2 linked regions of the Rubripirellula amarantea genome follow. The protein of the gene in region 1 interacts with the protein of each later gene in a pairwise test. Links are inferred from orthologs where the notes say so. Each region holds a gene or a part of one and is shown on either strand. Other genes may lie near its edges.

Evidence for each region. The genes of interacting proteins can lie anywhere in the genome.
Region 2: the proteins of Pla22_RS03740 (region 1) and def interact in binary tests that used the Escherichia coli proteins (3 or more experiments, as listed by UniProt). The link is inferred for Rubripirellula amarantea from one-to-one orthologs.

What each region holds. Positions count from the first base shown.
Region 1 is NZ_SJPI01000001.1:1,028,688-1,036,642, reverse strand. The notes cover bases 2,152-5,015. They hold Pla22_RS03740 (aspartate-semialdehyde dehydrogenase), read left to right. Parts: upstream 2,152-3,007; coding sequence 3,008-4,024; downstream 4,025-5,015. Other genes in these bases: Pla22_RS03735 (hypothetical protein), read right to left, coding at 4,141-5,015; Pla22_RS03745 (formylglycine-generating enzyme family protein), read left to right, coding at 2,152-2,953. Also shown: Pla22_RS03755 (S1C family serine protease), read left to right, coding at 1-227; Pla22_RS03750 (O-antigen ligase family protein), read left to right, coding at 358-1,758; more of Pla22_RS03745, read left to right, coding at 1,769-2,151; more of Pla22_RS03735, read right to left, coding at 5,016-5,286; Pla22_RS03730 (ABC transporter permease), read right to left, coding at 5,276-7,756; Pla22_RS03725 (ABC transporter ATP-binding protein), read right to left, coding at 7,753-7,955.
Region 2 is NZ_SJPI01000003.1:126,042-131,311, forward strand. What follows is about bases 2,546-5,270. They hold def (peptide deformylase), read right to left. Parts: upstream 4,338-5,270; coding sequence 3,753-4,337; downstream 2,546-3,752. Other genes in these bases: Pla22_RS20525 (methionyl-tRNA formyltransferase), read right to left, coding at 2,767-3,738; mch (methenyltetrahydromethanopterin cyclohydrolase), read left to right, coding at 4,519-5,270. Also shown: dnaG (DNA primase), read right to left, coding at 1-1,611; Pla22_RS25390 (hypothetical protein), read right to left, coding at 2,029-2,169; Pla22_RS20520 (hypothetical protein), read right to left, coding at 2,203-2,541. UniProt on the Escherichia coli protein: Removes the formyl group from the N-terminal Met of newly synthesized proteins. Requires at least a dipeptide for an efficient rate of reaction. N-terminal L-methionine is a prerequisite for activity but the enzyme has broad specificity at other positions.

The DNA.
Region 1 (7,955 bases):
AGTATTTGCCAGACGACAAGGCCCCGGCTGCACGGGCTGGAATTCAGGTAGGCGATATTATCATCGAGGTAGATCAGACACCGGTTCGCGAGACCTCCCATTTAATGCAAATGATCGGTCAGTCTGGCCCCGGCGAAAAAATCGAGCTGCGGATCTGGCGGGACGGTAAAATGATGAATGTTCCGATTGTTCTTGATGCTCGGCCCGATTCGTTGAACCTGCGGTGATATCCCCGCCGGGGTTTCGTATCACCTTTCGCATATTTCCTTCTGGGAATTACGATGCGACAATCCGATGCCTGTTTCGTGTCGAATGATCGCGAGCTTTTTTCGTAATTCCTCTCATCCCCAATGTTTCGTGGATTCTGTTGCTCCCCTGCCGCCACCGCTTTCTGCGGAAGATTCCGTAGCGCCGCGAGTCGATCTCGAGGGACCGGCGGGCATGCGTGGCGGGGCGGTCAGTGGCGTGCAAGCCTTTCCCTTGCTTTGCACTCTTGCATTGGGCTTGGCGTGTTTCGTTAACACCATTGACTTCAACTATGGCTACACCAATGGCGAAGATCATGTCGGGCTCGATTGGCAAGTCGTTGTAAAGCTGATCGTCGCAGCGGCGTGTTCCGGATTAGGGGCGATAGGCGTCCTGATGAGTGCTCAAGTGCGTCAATCGCTCGCTAGCGTTCCGGGATGCATCATCGTCGCGCTCGCTGGCGTTCTGATTTTGTCGTCGGCAGTGGCTCTTGAAGAAGCCAAGACCGTATCGCGTGTCGCGTCGCTAGTGAACTTTGGTTACGTGATGTTTGTCCCCACTGTCTTGACGGTTCTGGGACTCCGACGAATTGTATTGATCTGTCTTTTGGCCCTGGTCGCGAACTTGATGATCAACTGGGTGCTGTACTTAGGATTTCCTCAGTCCGGTATCTTCGAAGAAGAGCTTTTGGGCAACCACATTGCTCGCCGAATGGGCGGACTAGGGCACCCGAATTCGATTGCTCGCACCGGCGTGTTGGCTGGCGTCTTGTCCCTGTCGATGCTTCGGAGCGCCGACCTGACGCCGCGATTCCCGTTGGGTCGCAGCGTGCTAATTGGAATTATCGTTGTTGCGTTGATGACGATGCTCGCGACGTTCAGTCGGACGGCGTGTGTGGCCGGATTAGCGGCCGCGGGGTTCCTGTTGCTAGATAAGATTTTTACCCGAAACGGGTTAGTGCTCGCGGGTAGCCTGATCGCATTGGCGACCATCACCATCGTGGCGACTGAGCTTGTTACCGGCGGTGGAGTGCTGGGGGATTCGCTGATTTCGATGACGACTAAGACAGGTGAGGTATCTGAATTAACGTCGGCGACCGGGCGAACCGCCATTTGGGCGGAAGCCGTTCGACTCATTTCGGAGCGTCCGTTGACCGGTTACGGCCTCAACAGTGCACCCTTCATGATGAAAGAGTTTTCGCTGCATCCGCATAATCTACTGCTGCACGCGATGATCTCCGGCGGCATCCTGGCTGGCTTATTGACGATGTGTTTGGTGGCCTGGAATTTCTTTTTTGGACTCATCAGCGACGAACCTCTGGTGCGAGCCATCTCGGTTTATGTACTTGTTTCCGGGATTTTTGAAGACACCGTCCTCGACACCTTCGCCTCACCATCGACACTATTGTGGTTGATCGTCATGATCTACCCCAGCATTCGGGTGCTTTCGGCTCGAATGTCCCGACGGCCGCAACCGGCTGTCCCTGAACCTCGTTTTTTACCCTCCGCTTGAGATAAAAGTCATGCGTTTGAATCGAAATTTTGCCTGCTTCTTCGTTGCGATGGCCGGACTGAGTCCGACCTGGGCCGACGCGCCCACCGCAACCGTTGGGATCTCTGAAACGAAACCCGCGGACGGTCCTTCCGTTGAAGTCGATGGCGGTTTCATGGTTCCGTACACCGAGAAGATTCCAGGAACCGATTTGACGTTCGAGATGATCCCCGTTCCCGGCGGCAGCTTTTTGATGGGTAGTCCCGAGGACGAAGAAGGACGCCGCGAAGACGAGGGACCTCAGGTCAAGGTTAACGTCGATCCAATGTGGGTCGCCAAGACAGAGATCAATTGGGCTCAGTACGACGAATACATGAACCTATACAAGATTTTCAAAGAATTTGAATCGCAAGGAATCCGCAGTGTGACGGACGACAATAAAGCGGACGCCATCACGGCTCCGACTGAATTGTACGATTCGACCTTTACTTGGGAATTTGGTCACGAACCAGAGCAAGCCGCTGTCACTATGACTCAGTACTCGGCTCAACAATTCAGCAAGTGGCTCAGCCGCGTAACGGGCCAGCAGTATCGCTTGCCGACCGAGGCCGAATGGGAATACGCTGCTCGAGGGGGCACGCAGACTCCTTTCTATTGGGGCGACGACGAAGCGGCTGCCGAGGATCACGCTTGGTACTTTGACAACACGCCGGACGAAGGCCAATCGCCCGTCGGTACACTCGCTGAAAATCCCTTTGGGCTTCAAGACATGTTAGGCAACGTGTTTGAATGGACGGTTAACCAACACACCGAAGACTACAGCGAGTACAAGCAACGCGAACCGATCAATGCCATTGATGTGGTAAAGTGGCCCGAAATCGGCAGCGAATGTGTTGTCCGTGGCGGCAGTTGGGAAAGTGATGTCGAAGACCTCCGCTGCGCCGCTCGTCTTGCTTCCGACGACGAGGCTTGGAAAGAAGAAGACCCGAATTTCCCACGCAGTCCTTGGTGGTTCACCAGCGATCCTGCACGCGGGGTTGGCTTTCGTTTGTTCCGATCGTACAAACCACTTGATGACGAGCTGATTACGAAGTTCTGGGAAGCCAGTGCCGAAGATGTCATCGGTGACGTCGAGTCGCGTATTCAAGGCGGTCGCGGTGGGCTTGGGATCGTTGATCCGAGCCTTCCCGACGCTATTAAAGAGCTAGACAACTAATCCAGCCGTCTGTCACCACTTTCCCCCCACTACCTTTAGACTTTAGAAATCACCGTGTACGAAACTGTTGCACTCGTTGGCGCTACCGGCGCCGTTGGACGAATCGTTCTCGAGCAATTGGCCTCGCGTCAGTTTCCGATGAAGCGACTCAAACTGCTCGCCTCCCAGCGCTCGGTGGGCAAGGAAGTTCGATTCAACGGCGAAACGATAAAAGTCGAACTGCTTGAGCCCAATGCGTTCAAGAATATCGATCTTGTTATCGCTAGCACTCCCGATGAGGTGTCGGCTGAGTTCGCACCTTGGGCGGTGGAAGCCGGTGCCATTGTCGTGGACGAAAGCGGTTATTGGCGCATGGATCCATCGGTTCCCCTGATCGTTCCGGAAGTAAACCCCGAAGCGACGGCGAATCACAGGGGCATCATCGCTAGCCCCAATTGCAGCACTACTCAGATGGTCGTCGCGTTGGCACCTCTGCATAAAGCGGCTCGTGTTCGTCGAGTGGTCGTAAGCACTTATCAAGCAACTAGCGGTGCTGGCTTGGCTGGGAACGAAGAGCTCAAGGACAGTATCCGACAATCCTTGGCTGGCCAGAAACATTCACCCAAGACATTTTCTCATCCGATCGGGTTCAACTTGATCCCACAAATCGGGTCCGAAAAGCATGAGGGTTACACCAGCGAAGAGATGAAGATGGTGTACGAGACTCGCAAGATCATGGGCGATGAAGAAATTCAGGTATGTCCGACTTGCGTGCGCGTGCCCGTTGCGATCGGTCACAGCGAGTCGATTTTGGTCGAAACCGAACGCCCACTTTCGGCTTCAGACGCTCGTGAGTTGTTTGAGGCTGCCGAAGGGGTCACCGTTATCGATGACCTGAGCGGTAAAAAATATCCGATGCCGTTGGATTGCGATGGGAAAGACGATGTCTTCGTCGGTCGTATTCGCAAGGATATCAGTAGCCCGAACGGCATCTCGTTTTGGTGTGTCAGCGACAACCTTCGCAAGGGTGCTGCGACCAATGCCGTCCAAATCGCCGAATTGCTCATCAAGCAAGCTGCTGCCGCTTCATAGGCAAGCTTCGAGCTACGGTCGACATTTAAGTCGGCACTACTGGCGTGGCCGTTTTCATTTCAATCGCAAGGCGCGGTTGAACACGGCACGATTTTATGACGACTTTCGCGGTCCGATTACAGGTCCTCGACCGTTGGTAATTTGTTGAGCCAAGTTTCGGTTTGACGATAGTGTTGCCGCAGGCTAATCGCTTTGGCGATGGTCTCTTGCTGTCGATCGGGTGTGAACATCCGTTCGTTTTCCCAGGCGTCAGGGTATCGCCACGCAATGTTGCTCCAGGGGTTTTCGTCCATCAGTGGAATGCTCAACCATCGATCTGCGGTGAAGAACCGCGTTGCTTGGCGTATTTGCGTATGGCCCGCTGCGTCGCGCGGATCACGATAGGTATCGTCGTTGAAGAAAACCGGCGTCCACTGATGCCGTTCAGACGGCGCGACGGGAAATGGGTATGGCTCACCCCAACTTAGGCTTGGAAGCGTATCCGAATAGGCACGCTGAGCATTCGCGATTTCGAACTCCGTTGCCCGTTGCCTTGCTTTCTGCCATTCCGAGCGAGGTTTCATCCAATTCGCCATCTCGGCCAGTTGTTCATCGTTCCACTGGTCAAACTGGAGCGAGTTCAGTACCAGATGATGAAATTTACTAACAGCAGAAAGGCGGATGTAGTATTCGAGCTCGGTAGCATCGTCGCCAGGCAGACGCGTGATCCACTTCCATTGCTCAAGCATGTGGAAGGCGAGTTCGGTGTTGCCTTTGTGGAAGGCGTCCCTGAATGCAAACGAGAATACCCTGCTAAGGTGGTAGAATTCACTGTCTTGAGGTACGTAGCCAAGAGCGTTGATGGAACTGCGGTCATCGATTGTGGTTCGCAATTGGATTACTCGTTCGATGATCGGCGCCGCGTCCTTGGTGTATTGCGTGATCAATGGAGCCAGCGCTGATTCTTCGCCGGGTGGCACGACGCTGTATTGTTCTCCCGCAACGGCAAGAAATAGTTCGTTGTATTCTCGGTTAAGTCCGCTTGCGGCATCTATCAAACGTTGGAACTCTGACTGGCTATTCGATTCGGTACGGTGCCTTAGTGGAATGAATGGAAGATCTTCCATTGACATTTCCAGTTCGGTCTCCATCATCCGAGTCATCTGAGTTTGCGTGCGGTTCCACACGAAGTCGGCGTACGCTGTGCAGACCAGCAACAACACGAACGGGGTAAAGACGACGACTTGAAAGGTTTTTCCCAATCGGATTTCTTTAGTTGGCATGATGGTCCTCCTTCAAGCTCTCGATTCTTTGTTCCCAGGCCATTCCCCAGTACCTTGCTATGTGATGGTTAAAGGATCCGATTATCTCGACCGTGGCACTCGTGCGTCCATGCTTGCCGTACACCCCATCTTCAAACGTCACGGCCGGATGAGAAAGAAGCTGATGAAGTTTTCGCCGAGCATCGTTTGGGGTGGTCTTGTCGGTTTTGGGGGTCTGCAATAGCAACAAGCTTGCGGCGACAATTGAATCCGCACGACGTCTTTGCGTCCAAGGTGTCAGGGCAGGGGGAGTGAACTCCAGGCCGCTGTCGTAGGGGAACGAATAGTAACGTGTATCCCTAGATTCCGATCGCCACCAAGAAGCCAAAACAGCGTTTCTTCTCATCGCGTTTCGCTGCGTGATCGTAGGCAGTTTCTTGAGAGTGGATTGAACTGCTTCTTCGTCAATTCGCTCGGTGATGTCGGAATCGCCGAGCACATCGGCCAGCCAAATTTCGAGCACGTCGGCCGAGTCTTGCACACGCCAAAGCGTCGATTGACGCATTGCAGCCGCCATGGTCGCCGCCGCATCTATCCACTGTTCGAATTGCATGTTGGCAGCATCGTCGTCTTCTGTTGAAGCTAAGAATCGCAGTCTCGCTAGTTCCAAAGCGTCGTAGAACCGATGCAGTGATTGGTTTGACTGCGGTTTGGCAGGACGGTTAGGCTCCTCGCGAACCTGACTAAGTCCTTCGATCCATGCAGTGGGCGAATGAGATCGAGTGCTGATTTCGTTGAGCTGCTGTGCCACCCATTCTTGATCAATTCCTTGAGACGAAATCGTGGGTTCGCTTGTCGTCGGTACGAGTCGGAGTTCGACATGATCTTGCCGCACATCAATGTCTCGGAGTTCCCTGATCATGGCAGTCCGAGTCGTGTGATCGAGTTTTGGAATGCTCTGGACGTAACGGATCGCAGGAACAAGCGGTAGCAAGAAGATCAGAACCGTTGTCGCTAGCCCCAACAAGAAACTAAGCGGACGATCGGTGCCGTTGGCAAAGCGTCGCGCCATGAACAGAGTTGCCAACGAGGGAAAGGATAGGCCAACTAATGAAGCCAATAACAAGGGCGCCATTGCCTGGGTGACGCAGTACAACAGCCAGCCAAGCAACATCGACGCCACAATCGGGCTGATCAGGTACGCCATCACCGGTTCTCGAAGCAATTGACTTGTCCATGCTCCCGCCGCGAACGAGATTCCGCCGATCAGGATCAACGTGAGCGGCGATATCAAAAGCAGGTCTGTCTTGAGCAGGTCTATGCGTTGGCTCAACCACAAGGAGCTGATGGCAAGGTAAATCAGAACGAACGATGCCAAGATGGACAGAATTGCAACATGGCGTGCGAGCCAGATGTGTCTTGGGTTGTAGCCACGTTCGGCCAAGAATCGTATGAAGTTGTGGGACCCATCACCTTGGAAAACAAGAACGCCACCCCATGTGGCTCCGACCACGATGAACATTGGAGAAGCGAATAACAGCACTGGTTGCAGCACCGAATAGTGCCCAACGTAGTTCTCTAGGATTGGCATGATGACGCCCACTGTCATCAGCAACGATGACAACGCAAGTTGCCATTTGCTTGAAACGAGTGTCTGCCAAATCAACGCAATCCATGCTGAATCAAAAACGCGAGTTCGAGGCGAATCGATTGCTAAGTCGACCAAGGCCATCGCCGGATCAAATGGATTGGGCCCGGTCAGTTCGGCGATGGTCGGAGCACGCCTTGGTAGCAGGGATCGCAGCGCAGCCCTTCGCGTCAACCACGCCAGGATAGGTATCATCAGCAGGTAGGTCGCAAAGATGCTGTAGAAAACCTGAGAGTTTGAAAGCCATCGCGAATCACGTGCGTTGTTTAGCATGTGAAAGCCGAAGTTTGCCGCAAGCGGGACTAACACGATTGCTGCCATCAATGCGATGGTGCTAACCGCGGCCCGTAATTTCCAAGACGCATAGAATCCAGCGAGTAACACCACCACACTTTGCACAATCCAAAAAGGAAAGCTCAAAGGAATTAGGTGAGCGTCGTTGACGGACACTGAGGGTGAAATCGAAGTGAAACTGATCGCGGTAACATTCCCTATCAACAAGGCAATTCCCCAAGCACCGATGAGCCAGCCAAACGCAACGAGTAGCTTCAGGCCGATCAGTTGTTGGGGAGGTAATGGGAGGGTTTGAAGCCAGGTGATGGTGCCTTGTTCGCGTTCTTGCCCGACTAGCACGAGACCTAGTCCCGTGGCCAAAAACGTTGGGAACAACAGCAGCAAGTATGCACCCTGATGGTTCGACGGGCCCCAACCTAGTTTTTGAACCGGCATCAAGGCGGTAGCCACTGCGATCAAAATCACGATCGCAATCAGCGAATAAAACAGCGGTAGTACGAGCCGGTTTTCTTTCCAAATCAGCCATCGTAGGGTGGCTTGCGAGTTCATGAGACCACCTCGTGCGTACGTTTGCTGGTCAAAGGAGCATTCGGATCGTCAGGTTGGTTTGGATCGTGGCCGTCGTCGTCATTGGGAGGTGCCGGCGGTTTCCCCAGGTCACCCGCGGACGATGTGTACGCCACAAAGGTTTCTTCCAGCGTTGCGGTGCGCTGATGGACTTGGGTGACTCCATCCCGCGATCGAAGGT
Region 2 (5,270 bases), on another replicon or contig:
TAAAAGGCTCTTTCCATCGAGCGGCATCGCGCGAAGGTCCAAGTCCTGGTAAGCCGATAACAACATCTTCGCCGTGATGCTGGTCAACCAATCGGGATCAATCGCCTCCACCGCGCTGGCGGCCAAATCGGGTTGCTCAATAAGCGTTTCGAAAAGATGCAAATCCAGCCCTGATAACGGCGGTAGTTTTTCATAAACAATGCGCTGTGGTGCTTGAGTGAGTTCCTTGACCGGCGGCGCAATGCGTTGAGCTCGACCACGATTACGAGCCTCAGTGCGCAAGGTCGCCAATCGCTGTTCTAAACGCTCAACGCGAAAGTTAAAGCTATCGGAAAGCCGTGTCATAAGCTGGTCGACACGCAATCCTTCGGGAGCTTTGGCGACGATCTTCAACATCGTGTCCACCGCTTTGGTCACAGCATGCGTGTCGTTCTTAAAGTCCACTCCCTCGGTCAGTCGGTTGAGCTTGTGATCGAGCGCATCGGGTGCCTTCGCGACAATCTGTTCAAACGATTCGCGTCCGAATTCGCCGATGTAGTCCGCCGGATCGCTGCCTTCGGGAAGCGTTAGCACTCTTAAATCGACGCTTTCGCCAATGAACAGTTCCAGCACTTCATCCGCTCGTTTTTGCCCCGCAGTATCACCATCGAGCACGAGGACCACTCGCTCGGCGAATCGCTTGAGAATCTTAACGTGGTCGGGAGTCAACGCCGTCCCCAGCACCGCCACAACAGGCTCGACGCCGGATTGTCGGGCGGCCACCACGTCGGTGTAGCCTTCCATGACCATCACTTGGCCTTGGCTTCGAATGGCTTCGCGGGCAAGCTGCAATCCGTAAAGCTGCTTCGATTTACGAAACAACATCGTTTCGCGTCCGTTGATGTACTTCCCGCCGGCTTTGTCACCATGGCGAGCGGCGATCTCGGGAATCAGTCGACCGCCCAACGCGATCGGCCGATTTTGCAGATCGAAAATCGGAAACATCAATCGGCCACGGAACATGTCGACGAAACCTTGACCGGACTGCTTTGCCGATGCGACGCCGCAAGCATGGGCGACTTCACCGGAAAACTTGTTGTCCTTTAGCAACTTCACCGCGTGGTCCCATGAATCGGGCGAGAAACCGATTCGAAATCGCTTTCGATTTTCGTCGTTCACGCCCCGAGATGCCAAATAATCGCGAGCGATTTTCGCATCGTCCGTCCTAGGATCGTCGAGCAAATCGAAGTACTCATCAGCCACCAACTTCATGGCGGCAAAAAGCGTGTCGCGGTCGTCGGGCGACCCGGGCGTCGTTTTTTTTCCACCGGTGTACTGCTCGATGGGAATGCCAGCGACATCCGCCAACGTCCGCATCGCTGTGGGAAAATCGACTCCATCACGACGCATTACGAAACTGAAGACATCCCCACCAATGTCACAGGGCCAACACTTCCACGTTTGCCGTTCCTGGTTGATCGTCATCGAAGGTCGACGGTCGTTATGCCAGGGGCAACGAGCGACGAAATTGCGACCCTGCGGCTGGACTTCGAGCGTCGCGCTGATCACGTCGAGAATGTCGACTGATGACCGCACTCGCTCTTTCAGATCGAAATCCAAAATCGACGACAAACGAATCTTCCGCGTTGGAGGGGACCTACTCACCGAGATTGCAAGCATTCAAGAAAGAGTATTCTTCCCTGAATCCTTCGCCCGGTAAAGCTGGCGAAATATTTTCGATCGGTCCACCGGCAACCCAAGCGGTCGCCAGTAATTTTCGATCCCTGCAGTCCTTTGCAGTGTTCCAGCCGGATTCTTCTAACCGCTATGTCCCAGGTCAAGACGAATTTCGTGATTAAATTCGCTGGGTTTTGTTCGATTGCCGCGACGGAATTGAGCTTTATAAGTTGAGCTTACCGCCAGTGCGAAACATTCACCGTCTGATCCCAACTCGCAAATCCTCCACTGAAGCGAATCCCGCTCGGCAAAGACATGGACAACGAAGGTCGCGGTTGAACCTAAAGCGGAAGCGATCGAGAAACGACTTGTCTAGGCTACGACCACGTTTGCTTGCACCAGTGCGCCGTAAAGCACGTCGGTGAGACTGAGATCGACGGAAGTGGGGGCAACCGAAACACTCCAAATGCGACGACCTATCCCCAGCAGACGATCACCCAGCGTATTTATCATTCAGCCTATTTATCACTAAGCCTGCTACCGAGCTCAGTTAACGCTGAGTGCTTCGAGTGACCGGATTGCAACCGGAATGATCTTTTGGGCATCAGCTAAGCGTCCCGACGAAACCATCGCTTCAAGACAATCCAAGCTGAGCAACGCGTTGTTCAACAGATTGTTCCAACGATGTTCGCTGATCGAAAACCGAGCCGCGACGCACTCAGGTTCCGAATTGGTGGATACCTGATTGAGCAACTCAACCAGCGCGATGCAGCGACGGATTTCCTGCAGATCGCACTGAGCGGTCGATGGGGTGAGTTCCACTGATAACTCGATAGGCTGGACATTGCTATCGAGATCCACAAACGAATCTTGCGTATAAAGCATCCTGATACTCCGTTATTCCATTGTTCGAATCCGTGATTGACGATGCGAAATGCAAACGTCATGCCATCTAGGTAACGATGGCTAGTCTCATCAGAGGAGCCCATCATCATGATGAGCGTTTCGAGCACAACGGAGTCTTTCCAGGCGCGTCCTTCCACCTCCGCTTATACGAATTTGCGTGGGACAAGCAAAGACCAATTCCAAAACGCTGAAAACATCGCTTCGTTACAGCGAAAACAGCCTCGATCCTTCACTCGGCTGATGCCCGCGAAAGAACGCGTCTGCTGACATCTCGCGCTTTCCAGCTGGGACGATGCTAATCAACTCGACCATCAGATCACCTGTGGCGACCAAGTAACCGGCTTCCGTTTTGACGATTTCTCCACTGTGAAAGCCCTCGCTGGTCTGGTCAGTCAATCGAACGGACTTTACTGCCAAGCGGATCGGTGGCTTCTCGGGATGCGACCTAAAGAACGTAAAGGCAACGGGCCAGGGGCTCATGCCTCGCACATGACAACTGATCTCACGCCCCGATCGCCCCCAATCAATCTCGCCATCGGCTTTACTCAATCGCGGCGCCTTGCTGACCCGACTGGGATCTTGTGGCACTCCGATATCCGATTGGCCATCCCAAGATTGCAACATGGCAACGGCTTCTAAGGTCGCTTCGACACCAATCGCCGACAAACGCTCTTCCAATTGCCCAGCGTCTTCGTCATCGCTAATGGGCGTTTCACGCGTGCAAAGCACGGGACCGCCATCGAGCCGAGGCGTCATGTGAATCACCGAGACTCCCGTAACCGGGTCGCCATTGAGCATCGCCCATTGAACCGGGGCGGCTCCGCGATAAGCGGGAAGCAGGGATCCGTGTAAGTTGATACAACCGAGTCGAGCAACCGCCAGCGCGGCAGGCTTAAGGATTTGCCCATAGTCGCAGACAACAAGCAAGTCAGGCTGCTCTTTGGCGACCGTCTCAATCGAATCGGGATCGTTAATGCTGACGGGATCAAACACCGGCAAGGTGTTGTGAACCGCCCAATCACGGACGGGTGACGGAGGCGGTCCGCCACGACTTTTGACCGGTGGAGCAGGGCGAGTAACAACTAAACGAATATCGTGATCCAACAATGCGTTGAAGGACGGAACCGCGAACGGTCCGGTGCCCATCACCACCAATTTCAATCGCTCTGAAGCCATGTCCGTAATTTGCCTTAGGTGTACTTTTCGTGCCAAGTGCTTAAGCGTTTGACGAGCGTTTCGTCATCGGGAATCGAACCCGTGCCCTGCTTGGATCGAAAATCCGTTTCCAACGTATCCATTGCATCTTCCAGATCACGCCGGGCCTCGGCACTCATTCGGTCAAAAAACATGACGCCATCGAGGTGATCGTTTTCATGCTGAAAAATTCGCCCCAGGAACCCATCAAAGGTGCCTTCGATCGGGTTTCCTTGCAGGTCATAAGCACTGAGCCGAATCGACTTGGGGCGTTTGACTTGACCGTAGAGCCCGGGAAGACTCAAGCAACCTTCCTGGGAAGTTTCATTTCCTTTGGGCAATTGGAGTTCAGGATTGATGATCACAAACTCCTCGCCCTCTCCCTTTTCGCCGGCCGGATTAGCCACGAACAACCGCAGCGGCAAGTCGACTTGGTTTGCCGCCAGCCCCACGCCTTTGTGTTCGTACATCAGCTCGAACATCTGAGCGACAATCTCTTTGAGCTCGGCATCAACGCGGCGGATGGGCTTACTTTTGATCCGCAGAGTCGGATGGGGATAGGTGATAACGCTCAGTTGCATGGCGGATCGAAAGACAAGACGAGGAGTCGGAAAGTGAGGCAAAACAGGTCCGATCGGCCAATCCGCCAGCGAACCCTCAGGATGACGGATTCTTGCTCTATTTTACAGGGGTAAGAAAGTTGCCGACTTTAGGTCACGCGTCCAGTTTACAGCTCGCATTGAGTTCACGACGATATCGACCATGAACGATCAACCGACTTATGAATTAAGCATTAACTCCCAGGCCGCTTCACTATTTGATGTCCTCAGCGACATTAAGGATGAAATCGGTTGCGAGACCCAGGAAATCGAGGGAGCCCGCATTCTGGACGCGGGCGTCCACACTCACGGATCCGTTGCTGCTGGATTGGGGCTTGCTGGACTGTGCATGGGTGACCTCGCCAACATCGAAATTCAACCTGCAGATCCGGATCGCTATGCGACCACTAATGCGGTCTACGTCCAGACCGATCATCCGCTGCATGCCTGCTTGGGTGCCCAATACGCTGGCTGGCCTGTGCAATCGGATGACTTCTTTGCCATGGGCAGCGGTCCAATGCGATTGGCCCGCGGTCGCGAGGAAATGCTCGGCGAACTTGAGTTAACAGAAACCGGTAGCCCCGTGGTGGGCGTTTTAGAATCCGACTCGCTTCCCACCGCTTCGGCTATCAAATTGATCGCCGAACAGTGTCAGGTCGAAACGAGCGAATTGCGAATCGCGGTCGCCCCTACCAGCACTATCGCTGGTTCGTTGCAGGTCGTTGCACGCAGCATCGAAACCGCACTTCACAAGTTGCACGAGTTGAAGTTTGACGTTCGAACCATTATTTCCGCCACCGGACATGCTCCGTTGCCACCACCGGCCAAACCGGGCGACATGGCTAGTGGCATTGGACGTACTAACGATGCCATGCTTTATGGCGCCACGGTGACCTTATGGGTTGACGCCGACGA